4 regions of the Arthrobacter sp. M71 S08 genome follow, and region 2 is predicted to be linked to each of the others. Evidence: predicted binding sites of a transcription regulator. Region 2 holds the regulator's gene; each other region holds the start of a gene.
The links. Region 2 encodes HrcA, which represses chaperone genes, less so after heat shock. Its sites were predicted from a motif close to TTNGCACTCGNNNNNNNCGAGTGCNAA; they were not measured.
Positions count from the first base shown of each region.

Region 1: groES (co-chaperone GroES) is a predicted target of HrcA. The motif match lies at 2,138-2,164, and genes of this name have one in related genera.
Region 3: AC5RTB_RS10250 (Hsp20/alpha crystallin family protein) is a predicted target of HrcA. The motif match lies at 1,958-1,984, and genes of this name have one in related genera.
Region 4: groL (chaperonin GroEL) is a predicted target of HrcA. The motif match lies at 3,243-3,269, and genes of this name have one in related genera.

Region 1 is NZ_JBNHEY010000002.1:525,513-530,428, forward strand. It holds gene AC5RTB_RS06410 (shikimate 5-dehydrogenase) at 1-35, shown strand, start outside; gene AC5RTB_RS06415 (class I SAM-dependent methyltransferase) at 45-1,256, opposite strand; gene AC5RTB_RS06420 (GNAT family N-acetyltransferase) at 1,345-1,926, shown strand; gene groES (co-chaperone GroES) at 2,303-2,599, shown strand; gene groL (chaperonin GroEL) at 2,690-4,300, shown strand; gene guaB (IMP dehydrogenase) at 4,436-4,916, shown strand, end outside.
Region 2 is NZ_JBNHEY010000008.1:64,410-69,325, forward strand. It holds gene AC5RTB_RS14565 (GerMN domain-containing protein) at 1-266, shown strand, start outside; gene AC5RTB_RS14570 (16S rRNA (uracil(1498)-N(3))-methyltransferase) at 307-1,062, opposite strand; gene dnaJ (molecular chaperone DnaJ) at 1,078-2,205, opposite strand; gene hrcA (heat-inducible transcriptional repressor HrcA) at 2,272-3,288, opposite strand; gene AC5RTB_RS14585 (DUF3097 domain-containing protein) at 3,433-4,287, shown strand; gene AC5RTB_RS14590 (DUF4870 domain-containing protein) at 4,401-4,832, shown strand; gene hemW (radical SAM family heme chaperone HemW) at 4,837-4,916, opposite strand, start outside.
Region 3 is NZ_JBNHEY010000004.1:126,850-131,765, forward strand. It holds gene AC5RTB_RS10240 (SDR family oxidoreductase) at 1-702, opposite strand, end outside; gene AC5RTB_RS10245 (DUF4383 domain-containing protein) at 906-1,367, shown strand; gene AC5RTB_RS10250 (Hsp20/alpha crystallin family protein) at 1,448-1,888, opposite strand; tRNA gene AC5RTB_RS10255 (tRNA-Val) at 2,061-2,134, opposite strand; gene AC5RTB_RS10260 (DUF2630 family protein) at 2,295-2,540, shown strand; gene AC5RTB_RS10265 (flavodoxin family protein) at 2,600-3,208, shown strand; gene AC5RTB_RS10270 (formate/nitrite transporter family protein) at 3,248-4,105, shown strand; gene AC5RTB_RS10275 (hypothetical protein) at 4,106-4,357, opposite strand; gene ku (non-homologous end joining protein Ku) at 4,354-4,916, opposite strand, start outside.
Region 4 is NZ_JBNHEY010000001.1:25,047-29,962, forward strand. It holds gene AC5RTB_RS00155 (threonine/serine exporter family protein) at 1-893, shown strand, start outside; gene AC5RTB_RS00160 (uracil-DNA glycosylase) at 900-1,637, opposite strand; gene AC5RTB_RS00165 (DUF3263 domain-containing protein) at 1,765-2,070, shown strand; gene AC5RTB_RS00170 (LytR C-terminal domain-containing protein) at 2,108-2,788, shown strand; gene AC5RTB_RS00175 (cold-shock protein) at 2,913-3,119, shown strand; gene groL (chaperonin GroEL) at 3,418-4,916, shown strand, end outside.

The sequences.
Region 1 (4,916 bases), on a different contig from region 2:
GCGAGGCGGGCGAGTTCTCGCGCCAGCCGGCCTGATTGTTCCCGTCAGCCCAGTACCGGATCGACGACGACGGCGACGCGATCGTCGCCGATCCTCGTCAGTACCAGCGTGCCTTTGCGCACTGACTTCTTCGAGCCGGCGAGCAGCTGCTTGCGCAGCTCCTCGGGGGTGACGGAGGTCCCGCGTTTCTTGATGTCGAGGACGCCGATGTCGTTTGCCTTGACCCAGGCCTTCAGGGCTTTCACGTTGTACGGCATGACGTCAAGGACCCGGTAGGGCCTCGCGAACGGGGTCTCGACCAGTTCGGGCGCGCACATGTACGCGATGTGCGGGTCGACGAGGTGTCCGCCGATCTGCCGCGCGACGTCGGCAACCAGGCCGGTGCGGATCACTGCGCCATCCGGCTCGTACAGGTACCCTTCGACCGGCCCGAGCGGGGCGTCGTCGTCCTCGCCGAAGTCGGTATTGCTGGTGAGCTCGGTGGCGCCCTCTGCCCCGATGAGCAGGGCGCTGCGGCGGACGTTGTCGCGGCGGAGTGCATTGAACCAGAGGACGACTTCGGCGACATCGCCGTCCACTGAGACCCACTGTGCTTCGCAGTTCGGAGGGATGGCGTCGTGCGGTATCCCGGGGCCCAGCTTCACGCCGACCGGCATACCGGCGTCGGCGAGGCTCTCAACGAACGACAGGGGAGGCGAGAAGGCTTCCGGGTCGAAGAGGCGTTTGGTGCCCGAGCTTGAAGTGGTCCTTCTGGCCGGATCCAGCCAGATGCCGTCGTACCCGGACAGGTCCACCGTTGACGCGTCGGCGTTGAGCACCGTGGCGTTGGACCAGGGAAGGAGGTTCATCGTGGCGGCTGCGGCGGTGGTTTCGTCGAGTTCAACGGCGGTGACGTCGCGTTCGAGGGTGGCGAGCGCCATCGAGTCGGCGCCGATGCCGCAGCCGAGGTCGGCGACCTTCTGCAGGCCGGCGGTGACGTAACGCTGGGCGTGCCGGGCGGCGACGTTAAGCCTGGTTGCCTGTTCCAGGCCGGCGGGCGTGAACAGCATCCGGGCGGCGAAGGGACCGAATTTGGCCTGGGCCTTGGCGCGCAGCCGGGACTGGGTGAGGGCCGCGTTCACCACCTCGGGGGAGTGGCCGGCAGCGCGGAGCTGCTCGTTGAGCCGGAGGCTCTCGGCTTCGGAGTAGGGTCCGAGCGAGTTGAGCAGTTCCCAGCCCTCGGGAGTCAGGATGGGCTCAAGGAGGTTCTGGGTCAAGGTACCGCTTTCGGCGAGGGGGCTGGGCCGGGCTCTTCAGTCTAGACGTCACCTGGGGCGGGAGGGACCGCGAACGTAGGATGTGTGCATGTCACCGAAGTACACCGTCCGGGCTTTGGACGAGTCGACGTGGCCCGCCTTTGCAGCGCTGGTCGAAGTGAACAACGGCATATTTGGTGGCTGCTGGTGTATGGGATTTCACCCGCAGGACATTGGCGAAGGCACCTCCGTCCAAAGCAATCGCGATCGCAAGCTCGCCCGGGTGCGTGAGGGAACAGCACACGCGGCCCTGGTATTCGAGGGGGACGACTGCCTGGGATGGTGCCAATTCGGCCCGCCTACGGAGCTGCCGAGGATCAAGAACCGTGCTGCGTATGAGAAGAGCCAGACCGCGGCACCTGACTGGCGTATTGCTTGCTGCTACGTCGGGAAGGGACTCCGACGGCAGGGTGTTGCCGGCGCCGCGCTGGAAGGCGCCCTGAACCTGATCGCCCACATGGGCGGGGGGACGGTCGAAGGCTATCCCGAGGACGCGGCCTCCGTGCCCGCAGGGTTCCTGTACAACGGTGCCCTGGCGACCTACGAGAAGCTCGGCTTCGTAAGGGACCGCAAAATCGGTAAGCACCGGTGGGTTGTGACCAAGATGGTCAGGCCTGAATCGTCCGCGTGAACCACTCCGCCCTGCAGAAAACGACGGGTCGATGGCCTTACCCGACGGCGAGGATGAAGGGGCGTAGACAAAACGCGAGCCTTCGTTGCCGGGAGTGCGCTGAGCCTGGCTCGCCGTTTGCTGGCGGTACTTCAGGCCGGATCGCGGTTCACCCCAGTCGGCTGTTCGTGCGGTCAATCCCGCGATGGACATCCATGCATAACCCACCGCTCTGGCACTCGCCTTGACCGAGTGCTAACCGTTTGCATAAAGTCGGACTTGGCACTCTCGCTATGAGGGTGCTAATCCTTCGAGGATGCGCCAACCGGCACCGCGACGACGGTCAGCGCCTGCTCGATACCCCGATTCATTCAAACCAAGTGAAGGAGAGGTCCGAGTGTCGGTCTCTATCAAGCCTCTTGAAGATCGTATTGTTGTTCGGCCGCTGGAAGGCGAGCAGACCACCGCTTCAGGTCTGGTCATCCCGGACACCGCCAAGGAAAAGCCCCAGGAGGGCGAGGTCGTCGCAGTAGGCCCCGGCCGCGTTGACGACAACGGCAACCGCGTTCCGGTCGACGTAGCTGAAGGCGACGTCGTCATCTACTCCAAGTACGGCGGAACCGAAGTCAAGCACAGTGGCCAGGAGTACCTGGTTCTCTCCGCTCGCGACGTTCTGGCGATCGTCGTCAAGTAGTTGTGCAGAAGAACCCCGGTCTCATTCGGCCGGGGTTCTTCCTGTAAGTACACATCCCTGCACAAGCCTGAAAGGAACGTAACTTAAACAATGGCAAAGCAGTTGGAGTTTAATGACGCCGCTCGCCGCTCGCTGGAAGCCGGTGTCGACAAGCTGGCCGACACCGTCAAGGTGACACTCGGCCCCCGTGGACGCAACGTCGTCCTCGACAAGAAGTGGGGCGCCCCCACCATCACGAACGACGGCGTGACCATCGCCCGTGAGGTGGAGCTGGACGACCCCTTCGAGAACCTCGGCGCACAGCTCGCCAAGGAAGTTGCAACCAAGACCAACGACGTCGCCGGTGACGGCACGACGACGGCTACCGTCCTCGCACAGGCACTGGTCAAGGAAGGCCTGCGCAACGTTGCTGCCGGTGCCGCCCCGGGCGCACTGAAGCGCGGCATCGAGGTCTCCATCGAGGCTGTTGCCGGCCGCCTGCTGGAAAACGCCCGCGAGGTCGTCGGCAAGCAGACCGCAAACGTTGCCGCTATCTCGGCCCAGAGCCAGGAAGTGGGCGACCTGCTCGCCGAAGCCTTTGAGAAGGTCGGCAAGGACGGCGTCATCACGATCGAGGAATCCTCGACCACCCAGACCGAGCTCGTCCTCACCGAAGGCATGCAGTTCGACAAGGGCTTCCTGAGCCCCTACTTCGTGACCGACCCTGAGCGTCAGGAAGCCGTCCTCGAAGACGCACTGATCCTGATCAACTCCGGCAAGATCTCCGCTCTGCAGGAGTTCCTGCCGCTGCTCGAAAAGGCGCTGCAGGCGGGCAAGCCGCTGTTCATCATCGCTGAGGATATCGAGGGCGAAGCGCTGTCCACCCTGGTGGTCAACAAGATCCGCGGCACCCTTAACGTCGTTGCGGTCAAGGCTCCCGGTTTCGGTGACCGCCGCAAGGCCATGCTCCAGGACATTGCCACCCTCACCGGTGCGCAGGTTGTGTCCCCGGATCTGGGCCTGAAGCTCGACCAGGTCGGCCTCGAGGTCCTGGGCACGGCTCGCCGCATCACCGTCACCAAGGACGCCACCACCATCGTTGACGGTGCAGGCAGCGAGCAGGATGTTGCCGATCGCGTTTCGCAGATCCGCGCCGAGGTCGAGCGCACGGATTCTGACTGGGACCGCGAAAAGCTCCAGGAGCGCCTCGCCAAGCTCGCCGGCGGCGTAGGAGTCATCAAGGTCGGCGCAGCCACAGAGGTTGAGCTCAAGGAAAAGAAGCACCGCATCGAAGATGCTGTTTCTTCAACCCGCGCAGCCCTGGAAGAAGGAATCGTCGCAGGTGGCGGTTCCGCGCTGATCCACGCTTCGAAGGTCCTCGAAGAAGACCCGGCTGTGCTCAAGCTTGAGGGCGACGCGGCTACCGCCGTCGGTCTCGTTCGCCGTGCACTGGTCCAGCCGCTGCGCTGGATCGCCGAGAACGCAGGTTTCGAGGGCTACGTTGTCATTGACAAGGTCGGCCAGCTTGATGTCAATCACGGCTTCAACGCCGTCACCGGCAACTACGAGAACCTCGTCGATGCCGGCATCATCGACCCGGTGAAGGTCACCCGCTCGGCCCTGCGCAACGCAGCCTCGATCGCCGCTCTGGTTCTCACCACTGAGACCCTCGTGGTCGAGAAGCCGGCCGATGAAGAAGAGCACCACGGCCACAGCCACTAGCGGCACATCGCCTCTGAAGGCACCAGCCACCGGCAGCACTCCGCCGCCAAGGGCACACGAGCAACGTTCCGGTCTTCCCCCGAAGGCCGGAACGTTGCTCGTTTCACATCTTTATAGTGGTCATTGGAATAGGGGATGGATTCCATTCGTTCTACGATAGAAGCCGGAACGCGCTGGTCCACCGCACCGGCGATACTCCCACAGCATCCCCCCGAAAGAGGCGCCGCGTTGAGCGAACAGTCGACCCCCCATGATCCCTTCGGCTTCGTTGGCCTGACCTACGACGACGTCCTGCTGCTGCCCGGACACACTGACGTCATTCCGTCCGAAGCGGATACCAGTTCCCGGGTTTCCAGGCGCATCAGTGTGCAGACTCCGCTGCTGTCCTCCGCCATGGACACCGTTACCGAAGCCCGCATGGCGGTTGCCATGGCGCGCCAGGGCGGCCTCGGCGTCATCCACCGCAACCTGTCGATCGCCGACCAGGCCGAGCAGGTGGACCGCGTCAAGCGCAGCGAGTCCGGCATGATCACCAACCCTGTCACCATTGGCCCTGACGCCACCCTCCGCGAACTCGATGACCTCTGCGGCCATTACCGCGTCTCGGGCCTTCCGG
Region 2 (4,916 bases):
TCATTCAGGGCAGCACAACGACGACGGACACAAGCCTTGAATGGAGGGTCCGACGCGTCGACGGGGGCGGTGTGCCTGCTGAGAATGTTGTGAACGGAACCGTTCCGGTCGAGGTGGGAACAGGCACGGTAGGGCTGTATGAATTCAGTGTGGCCCTGGAGCAGGGAACCTACCTCGTTGAGGTTTACGAGGCCTCGGAGACAGATCCCGGATCAGGGCCTGCCGCCGACGACATCGCCGATGACAAGCTGGTCAGCATCCGCTGATTTGCTGCTGTCAGCACCCAGCTATCCTAGGTGCGAGGAGCTACCAGCGGCCCGAGAGCTGGTTGAGCACGGCAAGCGCCGCCGGCCCGGCCGTCGAGGCGCGCAGGACATTGTTTCCGAGCTGCACCGGCAAGGCTCCGTGGCCGGCAAGCAGTTCGACTTCCTGCGGGCTCACTCCCCCTTCCGGCCCCACAATGACGGCCAGCGTTCCTGTTCTGCCTCCCGGCTCGCGGTTCCAGAAGCCCGCGAGGGATTCCTGTGCTTCCTCGTGCAGCAGGACGGGATGCTCTACGCCGTCAAGCCAACGCCCGAGTCCCCGGCTGTCCAGCACATCGAGGACGTCCGGCACTCTGGTGCGCCGACTCTGTTTCGAAGCGGTGCGGACCAGGGACTCCCACTTAGCGCGGCCCTTTACGGCTTTATCGGCACGCCACCGCACAATGCTGCGATCCGCTTGCCAGGGCAGCACTGCGTCAACGCCGAGTTCGGTTGCCGCCTCGACCGCCAGTTCCGCGCGGTCCCCCTTCGCCAGCGCCTGCACCAGGACGATGCGGAATTCAGGAAGCGGATCGAAAGAGATCCTGTCGACCGTCATTACGACGGCAGCAGGTGTTGCATCGACGACGGTACAGCTCAGTCGATGTCCTCTACCGTCCACCACGTCGATTGTCTCGCCGGGCACCACACGCTTCACGGTCGCAGCGTGATGCGCTTCCCTACCTCGCAGCGTGATGCTGGCGCCCGCGACAGCGCCTTGAACGTCCTCGGGGTCGCCGAAGAAAGCCTGGTTGGTCATGGTCCGGGCTGCCGGTCAGAGATTTCCGAGGCGCTCACGCAACCGGGCGAAGACCCCTGATCCGCTGCTGGCCAGCTGACCTTCGGTGAACTGCTCGCCGCGCATTTCCGCCAGACGTCGAAGGAGCTCCTCCTGGGCGCTGTCGAGGTTGCGGGGAGTTTCGACGCTCAGGTGTACGAGGAGATCTCCCCTGCCATATCCGCGCAGATGCGTGACTCCAAGACCCTTGAGTGCGATGACTTCACCGGACTGGGTACCCGGCTTGATCATGAGTTCCTGGTCGCCGTCGAAGCTGGTCATGGTCACGGTGGTGCCAAGAGCTGCCGCGGTCATGGGCACGCTCAGAGTGGCGTGAAGATCGTCGCCCTCCCGCAGGAAGGTCGGGTCGCTGTTGACCCGGATCTCGACGTACAGGTCCCCCTGGGGACCGCCCGCAATGCCTGCCTCGCCCTGACCGGACAGCTGGATTCGCGTACCCGTCGATACACCGGCAGGCACCTTGATAGTCAGGCTGCGGCGGGATCGTATCCGGCCGTCCCCGTTGCACTCATTACAGGGGTGCGGGATCACGGTTCCGTACCCCTGGCAGGTGCCGCAGGTTGCGGTCGTCATAACCTGGCCCAGGATGGACCGGACCGCACGCTGGACCTGGCCGGATCCACCGCAGATATCGCAGGTTCTCGGTGACGTCCCGGGCTGGGTGCAGGATCCGTCACAGGTGGGGCATACTGCCGCGGAGTCCACCTCGATCTTCTTGTTGGAGCCGAACACCGCATCCTTCAGATCGATACGGACCGCGATGAGGGCATCCTGGCCGCGCTGGGTACGCGACGGCGGACCGCTGGGACCGCCTCCACCGAAGAAGGTCTCGAAGATGTCGTGGAAGGCGAAGCCGGGGCCGGCGTAGCCGCCGCCGAACCCGTTATCGGTGCCGTTTTCGTTTCCAGTGGTGTCATAGACACGCCGCTTCTGCGGATCCGAAAGCACCTCGTACGCGCGGGTAACCAGCTTGAACTCCTCAGCCGCTTCAGGGCCGACGTTGACGTCCGGGTGGAGTTTGCGGGCGAGTTTGCGGTACGCCTTCTTTATTTCTTCGCCGCTGGCATCGCGTGCAACGCCAAGGACATCGTAGTGATTACTCACTCCTGCACATCACTTCCTGTTATCTCACCGCGTAAGCGGCTGCTGTTCATGGGATCCGTCATCCGGTCACGATTCATCGAGGATGCGGGAAAGGTAACGGGCTACCGCCCTGACGGCAGCCATGGTGGTGGGGTAATCCATTCTGGTGGGTCCGAGAACCCCCACCTTCGCCAGCGCGTCCGGTCCGTATCCGGTGACAATCACGGACGCCTCTGCGAGACCGCCGTAAGGGTTTTCCCGGCCGATGCGGACCGAGACGCCAAGCGCGTCCTGCTCCATCTCCGAAAGCAGACGAAGCATGACTACCTGTTCTTCAAGCGCTTCCAGAACGGGGCCGATGGTGAGGGGAAAGTCTAGCGTCGAACGGGCAAGGTTGGCTGTGCCGGCCAACACAATGCGGTCCTCGCGGTTGGCGGCCGACAACTGTTCGAGACCATGTGCGAGTGCCTGGCCCAACGGCTGCAGCGCCGGGGGAAGCTCCGCAGCGCACGCGCCGAGTTCCTGCGGCACCGACGGCAGCCGCACGCCAGACACCTTCTCAAGGAAGCGCTGACGCAGCTCGGCAAGTGCAGTCTCGTTCGCGTCGGCGGGAACGGGGACCACCCGCTGCTGTACCGCACCGTTAGTGGAGATGAGCACCACGAGGACGCGGGCCGGTGCAAGCAGGACGAACTCGATGTGGCGGACGGACGCTGCACCCAGGTGCGGGTACTGCACCACGGCGACCTGGTTGGTGAGCTGCGCCAGCAATCGAACCGTGCGTTCCAGGACGTCGTCGAGATCTTCGGCGCCTTCCAGGAGCGCCCGGATGGCCCGCTTCTCCGGTGCCGACAGCGGCTTCACCTCGGCGATCCGGTCTACGAACAGGCGGTAACCCTTGTCTGTGGGGATACGGCCGGAACTGGTATGCGGGGCGGTAATAAGGCCTTCTTCTTCCAGAAGCGCCATGTCATTGCGGATAGTCGCCGAGGACACACCCAGCTTGTGGCGTTCAACCAGAGCCTTGGACCCCACCGGCTCACGGGAATGGACGTAATCCTCAACGATGGCTCGCAGCACTTCAAGCCGCCTGGGCTCACTCATGTTCACCTCCGATGTACTTCGCTGCCCGCTTCTTGAGTTAGCACTCAACACGCCTAAGTGCCAAGTCTAATACGTCTGAGGCGATTGTTAGCATTGGCTCTGCCTGCACCGACGGCAGGGATTTGCGGAAGCGAGAGAAGTCACATGTCGTATCACCAGTGGGGCGCACAGGATCTCTCCCAGCCCCGACGCGCCGTAATCGAAAAGATCGAGGCCCGCCCCGGCGTCGTTCTTGAAGACGTCCAAAGCGGGTTCGTGGGCGAGATTCTACGGACCGAGAAGTCGGGCGGGATGCACGTCATGATATTGGAGGACCGCCGCGGCAAGCGCCGCACGTTTCCGCTCGGCTTCGGTTTCCACTACGAGGGTTCACCGGTTGAGCTGGTTGCTGCGCTGAAGCACGCGGCGGTACCGCAACAACGGACTGCTTCAGGTTCCGTCCGTGTTGCGGGCCAGCGGGCGCGCACGGCACGGGCGAGCAGGATCTGGGTTGAAGGCCGCCACGACGCCGAACTCGTGGAGAAAGTATGGGGCGACGATCTGCGCGTCGAGGGCATCGTCGTCGAACCTTTGCACGGTGTCGATGATCTTGCGGGCGCGGTGCGTGACTTCGCACCATCCAGCGACCGCCGCCTGGGAATCCTAGTGGACCACCTTCTGCCGGGTACCAAGGAAGCCCGGATAGCGGCCCAAGCCATGAAGGTGCAGGGTGCTGCGCACAACGTGCTGATCGTAGGGCACCCCTACGTCGACGTCTGGCAGGCCGTGAAACCGAGGGCGCTCGGACTCGAGGCGTGGCCGGTCATTCCCCGCGGGGAGGACTGGAAGACAGGGATACTGACCCGCCTGGGCTGGCCGCACTCCACCCAGGCAGATGTTGCCGCCGGCTGGAAGCGCATCCTTGGCGGTGTCACTACCTATGCTGATCTCGAACCGTCGTTGCTGGCCCGCGTCGAGGAAGTCATCGATTTCCTGACCATACCGGGATCAGACGCGTAGCACCGGGCTCCTGCAGGAGTGGACGACGCCGGGCATCCAGTCCACCAAGTACCCTTATGGAGTAAGTTCTGCGCGAACGCGCGGTGAAGTCCCACAGTTTGAAGGAAGTTCCGTTGTCTAACAGCGCAGACCGGCACAGTGACGCGTCGTCACGCCCTGCACCCCCGGACAATGTCCCCGCATTCCAGGGTGCCAGTCCCAGCGCTCCACCGCTGACTCCGTCGGAGGACCGTCAGTGGGCAACGCTCGCCCATTTCCTCGGAATCCTGGGCTTCGTCCCGTCACTGATCATTTTCCTGATTTACCGGGACCGCGGACCCTTCACCGAACAGGAATCGAAGGAAGCGTTCAACTTCACTTTCCCGCCGAGCATCGCTGCGGCAGTCTGCCTGCTGTTGTCTCTGCTACCCGGAATCGGCGGGATTTTCGCGGTCCTCAATGCCCTCATCTGGGTGACCCTTGCGGCCTTCGCCGTTGCGGCAGGAATCCATGTGAACCGCGGCCGGCCGTACCGGTACCCGTTCAACCTGCGGATCTTCCACTAGGAGATCAGTCGGGCAGAAGTCGGCGAACGACGGCGTCAGCAAGCAGCCGCCCCCGCCCACTCAGGCGCACAATCCCCTTGAATG
Region 3 (4,916 bases), on a different contig from region 2:
GTAACTGGAGGCCGGCGTCGCCAGAAAAGCGATTACCGATGCCACCTCCATGGCTGCACCTGGACGGCCGATCGGGATGCCTGGGCGGTCGACCTCCTTCGGGTCCTCGTCCTCGGCATCATTCATCGGTGTGGAGATTTCACCGGGGAGGACCGCATTCACGGTCACCCCATGATGACTCAGTTCGAGCGCCATGGTGCGGACGAGCCCCCCGAGCGCGTGTTTCGAGGCGTCGTATGCGGCGGAGCCGACGCGCGGCTGTTCCTGGTGCACGCTGGTGACCGCGATGATCCGCCCGCCGTTGCCGGCTTCGATCATCCTTTGGGCGGCACGCTGCATGCAGGCGAACGCACCGTCGAGGTTGACCGTCAGGATGGTGCGCCAGGTGTCGAAGTCTGTTTCCAGGAAGGGCATCGGCTTGTTCATGCCTGCGTTGTTGACGAAGACGTCAAGCCCGCCGAGCTGTTCGGCGAGGTGGTCAACCACGGCTGCCCCCGCGGCGGCGTCAGAGGTGTCCAGGTGCGCAATCACCGCCCGTCGTCCGTGCTGCTCCACTTCCCGCGCGGTTTGCTTTGCCCCCTCTTCCCCGGAATGCCATGTGATGCCGACGTCCATTCCGGCCTCGGCGAGAGCCACTGCAGTAGCCCGTCCGATACCCGAGTTGGATCCCGTCACTATTGCTGTCTTTGGTGAGAAGGTCATGCACCATCCTCCCCAAGCCCCGGCAGGCATCGCAAGGGTCGACAATCGGACAAAAGGGTTATCGAAAAGTTAACTAAGCTTGCTTTCTATTTCACCCCCAGTGTGTCAGTCTGGCATTACCAGTGGCGGGAAATGCTGTTCATCAACTCGCAAGAACAAACGCCGACGCCCCGCCACGCCGGCAAATCAGAGGGGATATAGCAATGGCATCCACACATTCATCTGGCTCGGGAGTCACAACCCGAAGCAACATCCAGAAAGCCGCGCTCGCAGTCGGAGTAGTCTTCCTGCTGGTCGGTATCCTTGGCTTCATTCCAGGCATCACCGGCAATTATGATCAGCTCGCCATTGCGGGAGCTGAGTCAGAGGCCCTCCTGCTTGGAATCTTCCAGGTTTCCGTCCTGCACAACATCGTCCACCTCCTGTTCGGGGTAGCTGGTGTGGCGATGGCGAAGTCGGCCACCGGCGCATACAACTTCCTCCTCTGGGGAGGGGTCATCTACGCCGTTCTGTTCATCTACGGGCTCATCGTCCCGCATGATTCAGCAGCCAACTTCGTCCCCGTGAACGCTGCGGACAACATCCTGCACCTGGTCCTCGCCATCGCCATGATTGCTCTGGCGCTTGCGCTGCGGGACAAGCACCGCACGGTTCGGGGCCGGTAACCTTCCGGAGAAAATGAACGACGACGACGGGTCACAGCCCGTCGTCGTCGTTCATTTTTGTCGTGGTTCGTAGGACGAGACTAGGCTTCCACAGCCTTGTCGCCCTTTACCGGCCGGGCATCCTCGCCGGAAACCACCTCGATCTTGCGGGGCTTCGCACGCTCGCTGACCGGGATGGTGACGCTGAGGACACCGCTCTCATACCGCGCGGAGATGGCATCGATGTCGACACCCTGCCCAAGGTTCAGCTGCCGAAGGAAGGATCCGCTCTCGCGTTCACGGGTGAGCCACTTGACTCCTTCCGCATTGCGCAGGGTGCGCTCGGCACGGATGGTGAGCAGCTGGCCGTCCACGTCGATATCGACGGAGCCCGGATCAATGCCGGGGAGGTCAGCGTTCAGGATGTAGTGGTCGCCCTCGCGGTAGAGGTCAATCGGCATCAGGCGCAGTCCCTGGCGGGTATCCAGAAGTGCGCCGGCCACGCGGTCCAGTTCGCGAAATGGGTCGAATTTCATAGCCATGATGGGTCACTCCTTGAGGATATCTAGTCTGCTTAGGGTTGAGTCTTGTACGCTCAACCTGTAGGTAGATTAGCACTCGACCATACGGAGTGCTAACTGATTTTGTTCGCTCATGACGAACATGGACCTACGAAAAAACCCGCCCCGCGGGTGCGGGACGGGCTACGAACAGTGCCTGCGCGGGGCCTCGATCCCCGGGCCTTCCGCGTGTGAAGCGGATGCTCTACCAGACTGAGCTACACAGGCAAATAGTTCCCAGTCAGTTTAGGGCATCGGTGGACTGATCACGCAAACGCTCAAATCGGTGGATATTCGGGCGGACACTAAGTAGCCTGACAAGCCCGGCCTGTCTCGTGACATCCCAACGGGGGACGAGCACTGCTCGAAGCCAGCGAAGGAGTTTGTCATGAATGATCAGGACATATTGGCGCGGATTCAGGCGCTTGTCGATGAGGAGCATGGACTGCGGGATTCCTCCCCCGATGAGAGTGACTCCGCCGGTGACCGGCGGGCCCGCCTGCGGCGGGTTGAGGAGGAACTCGACCAGTGCTGGGATCTGCTCCGCCAAAGGCGGGCGAAGCAGGACGCTGGTGAGAGTCCGCAGGAGGCAGAGGCCCGGCCGATCGACCAGGTGGAGGGGTACCGCCAGTAAGACGTCCCGTCCGTGGTGGGAACCGCGACGAAGAGCGTGTAGAGAGTGAAAGGAACCCCATGGAAAACCTGAAGGCATTCGCACTGATTTGCACGCTCACCCCGTCACCGGCGGACTCAAGCTCCGACCTCATGGCCGGCCGCATCCTGGGCAAGCTGGAGGAGCAGGGAGTAACGACGTCGTCGGCCCGGGTTGTTGACCACAATGTGGCTCCCGGCGTGGAAATCGACATGGGCGAGGGGGACGAATGGCCGCAGCTCCGCCAGCAGATCCTGGACGCGGACATCTTCCTTCTCGCTGCTCCGATCTGGGTGGGACACATGAGCAGCCTCGGGCAGCGCGTTTTCGAGCGGCTGGACGCGGATCTATCTTCCACCGATGATGAGGGCAGGCCCATTATGTACAACAGGGTGGCGCTCACCGCCGTCGTCGGAAATGAGGACGGCGCCCACCACGTCACCGCGGAGATGCATCAGGGCCTGAACGACATTGGCTTCACGGTTCCTGCACAGGGCGGCGTGTACTGGGTGGGAGAGGCGATGCAGACCGTGGATTTCAAGGACCTCGACCAGGTGCCCGACCCGGTTGCCTCCACCATCTCCGCCATGACCGCAAACGCGGTCCACCTAGCGAAGTCGTTGAAATCGGCGCCCTACCCTGCGCCGTAGCATCGGTCGCGAACACTTCAATGGAGATAGGCGAGGCGCTTGACGAATCCCCAGAACGACCCCGACGCCCGACGGCGGGAACTCGGCAACACCCCTGGCCCGGTCGAGGATGAGATCGAGGAGTCGTTTGACCGAACCGTCGACGAAGGCGCCCAGCGCCTGCACCGAACGTTCCCCGATGTCCTCATCACGGGCCTGTTCGGCGGTTTCGAAATCGGCATCGGCGTCATGGCCTACCTGGCGGTACTCCATCAGACGGATAGTCATCTTCTGGCCGGAGTTGCATTCAGCGCCGGTCTGATAGCGCTGCTGCTCGCGAAAAGCGAACTCTTCACGGAGGGTTTTCTCGTCCCGATTGCTGCCGTCACCGCCAAGCAGGCCACCATCGGTCAGCTCGGCAAACTGTGGGGTGGCACATTGCTCGCCAACCTGGCGGGCGGCTGGCTGTTCATGGCGTTGGTGATGACCGCCTTCCCGCAGTGGACCCCGACCGTCATCACTGCAGCCGAACACTACGTCGGTGCCGGGTTCAGCTGGCAAACCGTGTGCCTGGCCGTGCTTGGCGGCAGCACCATCACGCTCATGACGCGGATGCAACACGGAACCGAGGCGATGAGCGGCAAATTGGCCGCCGCCGTCGTCGGAGGCTTCCTGCTGTCAGGATTGCAGCTCTTCCACTCGATCCTCGACTCGCTGCTGATCTTCGGCGCCATTCAGACCGGCGCCGACATCAGCTACCTGGACTGGCTGGGCTGGTTCAGTTACACCGTGGTGTTCAACGTCATCGGCGGCATCCTGCTGGTCACAGCGCTCCGGCTGGTACGCGACCGGAAACTCCTGGAGCAGGAACGGGAAAAAGCGCCCGAAGACCCCAGGGTTGCAGGCCAGGCGTCCTGACTAACGGCCCCGGGCCAGCCAGCCCAGAGTCACACTGCCCATGGCCCGGCGGAAGCCGCTCTCTCCCTGCGTCACCTCCAGCGCCGCCCAGAGCATCAGGCATGCCTTGCTCGCTGCCGAGAGCGCCTGCCGATTCTTTTCCTCAAGCGCCATCATGGATGCCACGCCCAGGAGCGCCCAGCCAACAATGGGAGCGTTGGGTGGGCGAACGATTGTCTGCTGCCCCAGGTCATTCCGGATGAATCCCATCACGCGCCTTTCTTCGATGTTGCTTTCGACGTTTTCTTTGTACCGGCCGCAGTCTTCTTTTCGCGGTTCTTCTCGACGCTGCGGCGGAGCGCTTCCATGAGGTCGAGGACGTTGCCGCCTTCTTCGTCGCCGGTCTCCCCGAACGTCTCCTCGGTATCGAGCGCTTCGCCCTTTTCGAGCTTGGCCTCGATCAGGGTGCGCAGCTGCTCCTGGTAGTCGTCCTTGAAATTCTCGGGATCGAAGTCGGAGGAGAATGACTCGACCAGGGCTGCGGACATTTCCTTCTCCTTGGACGAGATACGTACCTTCTCGTCCAGGGACGGGAAGGTGGCCTCGCGTACCTCGTCCTGCCACAGGAGCGTCTGAATCATCAGTACGTCACCGCGCACGCGCAACGCCGCAAGCCGTGACTTCTGCCGCAGCGAAAACTGTACGATCGCCGTCCGGTCAGTTTCTTCCAGCGTTCGCCGCAGCAGCACGTAGGCCTTGGTCGATTTCGAATCAGGCTCAAGGTAGTAGGCCCGGTCGAACATGATCGGATCGATCTGGTCGCTGGGGACGA
Region 4 (4,916 bases), on a different contig from region 2:
TCTTCGCGGGGGCTATCGTCGCGTTCATCGGCGGCGGACCGCTGGGATCCCTTATTTCGTTCGCAAGCTGCATCAGTGTCGACCTGCTCTCACGGCAGTTGGGTCGCTGGAGGGTGCCGGAGTTCTTTGCGACGGCGACATCGGCGGCGCTGGTCACGCTGATCGCGATGCTCCTGTGGTGGCTGAACGTCCCGATTTCGCCCGCCCTTGTGGTGGTCGGAGGCATCCTTCTCCTCCTTCCGACGGGTCGGCTGGTATCTGCTACCCAGGACGCGATTAACGGCTTCCCGGTCACCGCAGCAGGCCGGTTCCTTTCTGCATTCCTCGTTTTCGCGGGCCTCGTGTCCGGCATCTCCGTCGCGCTCGTGCTCGGAAGCCTCATCGGTATCCCCGAGCTGAATGTGACGACGTCGGAGGGCTCCCTGTATCCGTGGCCCGTGGTTGCGGTGCTCGTCTTCATCGCGGTCGCGATGATCTGCGTCGCCGAGCAGACGGATATGTCACTCATCGTCCCCACCTCACTCATCGCGACCGCAGGGTTCCTGCTCTACTCGCTGGTGGTGAGCCTCGGCGTCGGTTACAGACTGGCGCCGGCCATAGCGGCTGTGCTGATCGGCATGCTTGCGAGGGTGGTGGCCCTTCGGATGGGCGCTCCGCAGCTTGTTGTCGCGGTGCCGGCCGTCATGTTCCTCTACCCGGGACTCACGATCTTCCGGTCGATGTATGACCTCACGATCGAGACTGACCTTTCCGGAGCCGGTGCTATCGGGTTGTTCAACGCGCTGACGATTATCCTCGCCATCGCCGGAGGCGTGGTCCTCGGTGATAACCTTGCCCGGCCCTTAACCAAGAACCTGAGCAGCAACGAACGACGTCGTAACCGCCGCCGCTGACCGGGACTAGCTACGCAACCAGTTCACGGGGGCGGCGCCCTGTTGCTCCAGGAGTGCGTTGGCGCGGCTGAAGGGCCGGGAGCCGAAGAAACCGCGGGAAGCAGACAGCGGGCTCGGGTGGGCGGACTCAATGAGCGGCGTGGATCCGAGCAGCGGTTTGAGCTGCGCGGCCTCGCGGCCCCAGAGGATGGCCACCAGCGGCTGGTCGCGGGCAGCCAGCGCCCGGACCGCGGCGTCAGTGACCGCGTTCCAGCCCAGCTTCCGGTGGGATCCTGTTTCGCCCGCGCGCACCGTGAGGACCCGGTTGAGCAGGAAGACTCCTTCGTCCGCCCAGCCGGAAAGATCACCGTGGGTGGGAGCCGGGGCCTCAAGGTCTGATGCGAGTTCCTTGTAGATATTCACCAAACTGCGCGGCAACTTGGTCTGCCGGGTCACTGAGAACGCGAGTCCTACGGAGTGGCCGGGCGTCGGGTAGGGATCCTGTCCCACGATGATGACCTTCACATGGCTCAGCGGGTAGGTAAAGGTCCGCAAGATGTGGTCGGGGCCCGGCAGCACCTGGACGCCATTCTGCTGTTCGAGTGCCAACGCCCGGGCCAAATCGTGAACGTGTGGCTGGACCGGTCTCAGAGCCTCAGCCCAGTCCGGCGCCATGACGTCGTCGAGGGTTGCCGGAGCGGCAAACGGCAGAGCTGCCCCCAGGGCAGGGGGGATGGGCAGGGTGGGGGCGCCGTCGTCGTTCATGGGTCCATCTTGACCCGTTTCACGACGCTGCCTCCAGAGGCAGCGCAAATGACAACGGTGTGATTCGCCACTAGCATGGACGAAGTAGATCGCGCGGAAACGGTGGATTGGACGGTGTGTCGTGGGTATGCAGGGCCCGGCAGCGCAGACGGATCGTGAAGGCTCCGCGGAAACTCGGGAATTGGGTCTGGGTGAGCGCGAACAGCGCATGCTTGAGCTCGAGAGGCAGTGGTGGAAGTATTCGGGTGCCAAGGAGCAGGCTATCCGGGAGATGTTCGATCTCTCCGCCACGCACTACTATCAGATCCTCAACGCGCTCATTGATACTGAAGCCGCCCTCGCCCACGATCCGATGCTCGTGAAGAGATTGCGTAGACTACGTACAACCCGCCAACGCGCCCGTTCCGCGCGCCGTCTTGGCGTTGACGTCTAGAACGCACGCCGCTCCCGAGCCGAGGATTCCACGCCACATGACCCAATATCCCCGCGACGAATTCGACCGGGTGCCCGAATCCGCCGCTCGGCAGGGAGTCCACCGTGAGCGGATGGCGCCGCAGCAGTCAAGCGGCCTTGCCTTGAAGGTCGTCGCAGGGATCCTGGTCCTCGCGGTTGGACTGGCCGCATACTTCCTTTTCCCACGCCTGGGTCTCGGGCAGGTCAGCGCGGTCACTTCCGAGTCCAGCAGTCCCGCCCTGATGCCGTCCACCTCAGCCGGGGATGAGGCGAGCGAGGGTGCAGCCGGAGAGCCCAGCGCTGAACCGACGCCCACCCAGTTCGGGTCTCCCAGCACTGAACCGACGCCCACGGAGTTCGGGTCTCCCAGCACTGAACCGACGTCCGAGGAAGACCCGACCGCCGAGGCAACCGATTCTGACGCCGTCGACCGCGCGCAGCCCGTCGCCGTGTTGAACGCTACGACGGTCGGCGGACTGGCGAGCACCGCGGCTGGACGCCTGCAGGGCGACGGCTGGAATGTGACCCAGATCGGCAACTGGTCCGGTCAACAGCTGCAGCGGTCGATCGTCCTCTATAACAGTGAAGAACAGCGCGCCACGGCCGAAGCGCTGGCGGGTACTCTGGGCATCGGAACCGTCCAGGGCGACGCCGGCTTCGGCAACATCACAGTCGTGGTTGGTCCGGGCTTCCAGTAGGCATCCGGTTAAGGATCAATAACATTCATTGTGTTCTGCATCACTGGTCAGGTGTTCTGGGATTAGATGTATCTCAGCCCCGCCACGATCAGCCGGCGGGGGATCTACACAGTGGGAGAACAACATGGCGCAGGGAACCGTGAAATGGTTCAACGCTGAAAAGGGATACGGCTTCATCACCGTTGATGAAGGCGGAGCGGATGTCTTTGTGCACTGGTCCGCAATCGAGATGGAGGGCTACCGCGCGCTCGACGAGGGCCAGCGGGTCGAATTCGAGATCGGTGAAGGTCAGAAGGGGCCGCAGGCTGAGGCGGTGCGCCTCGCATCCTGAGCCGACCCACGCAATACCCAAACACGACGGCGCGCTTCCCCTATGAGGGGCGGCGCGCCGTCGTCGTTGTTTTCCCTGAGGCGAACAGCTTGCACTCGTAGTGCGTGAGTGCTAATTATGGAGTTAGCACTCAGGTGTGACGACTGCTAAGGCGCCGCCCCATGAGTGAACCAGGCAACCTCTGTGGTGAGGGCCGGTTCGGGAGGTACAGAGATCTTCCCGGGTCTGCTCGTCCGTCGCGGGCATCACAGGCCGGTAGCAGCATACGCATGACCGTCCCGAAAGGACCTACGCCGTTATGGCCAAGATCATTTCTTTTGATGAAGAGGCACGCCGCGGCCTCGAGCGCGGGTTGAACACCCTCGCTGACGCAGTCAAGGTTACGCTGGGCCCCCGCGGGCGCAACGTTGTCCTTGAAAAGAAGTGGGGCGCTCCCACGATCACCAACGATGGTGTTTCCATCGCGAAGGAGATCGAACTCGACGATCCGTTCGAGAAGATCGGCGCCGAGCTGGTCAAGGAAGTTGCCAAGAAGACTGACGACGTCGCCGGTGACGGAACCACCACCGCCACCGTCCTCGCCCAGGCACTCGTCAAGGAAGGCCTGCGCAACGTAGCCGCCGGTGCTGACCCGCTGAGCCTCAAGCGCGGCATCGAGAAGGCCGTTGACGCCGTCACCGCCGAGCTCCTCGCTTCCGCCAAGGAAATCGAGACCAAGGAAGAAATCGCAGCTACGGCTTCGATCTCCGCCGGTGACCAGCAGATCGGTGACCTCATCGCCGAAGCCCTTGACAAGGTTGGCAAGGAAGGCGTCATCACCGTCGAGGAGTCCAACACCTTCGGCCTCGAGCTTGAACTCACCGAGGGCATGCGCTTCGACAAGGGCTACATCTCCGGCTACTTCGTCACCGACGCAGAGCGCCAGGAGACGGTCCTCGAAGATCCCTACATCCTGATCGTCAACTCAAAGATCTCCAACGTCAAGGACCTCGTTGCTGTCCTCGAGAAGGTCATGCAGTCCGGCAAGCCGCTGCTGATCATCGCTGAAGACATCGAGGGTGAAGCACTGGCTACCCTCGTAGTCAACAAGATCCGCGGCACCTTCAAGTCCGTCGCCGTCAAGGCTCCGGGCTTCGGCGACCGCCGCAAGGCCCAGCTGGCTGACATCGCCATCCTAACCGGTGGCCAGGTCATCGCCGAAGAAGTTGGCCTCAAGCTGGAGAGCGCCACCCTGGACCTCCTGGGCCAGGCACGCAAGGTTGTTGTCACCAAGGACGAGACCACCATCGTTGAGGGTGCCGGTAACGCAGAGGAAATCGCCGGCCGCGTTGCACAAATCCGTGCCGAGATCGAGAACTCTGATTCCGACTACGACCGCGAGAAGCTGCAGGAGCGCCTGGCCAAGCTGGCCGGCGGCGTTGCAGTCATCAAGGCAGGCGCTGCAACCGAGGTTGAGCTCAAGGAACGCAAGCACCGCATCGAGGACGCCGTCCGCAACGCGAAGGCTGCTGTTGAAGAGGGCATTGTTGCCGGTGGTGGTGTGGCCCTGATCCAGGCCGGCGCCAAGGCATTCGCCAACCTCAACCTCGAAGGCGACGAAGCGACCGGTGCAAACATCGTACGCATCGCCATCGACGCCCCGCTCAAGCAGATCGCTTTCAACGCTGGCCTCGAGCCCGGCGTCGTTATCGAGAAGGTTCGCGGACTGCCCGCAGGCCACGGCCTCAACGCCGCAACCGGTGACTACGAGGACCTCCTGGCTGCCGGTGTGAACGACCCCGTGAAGGTTACCCGCTC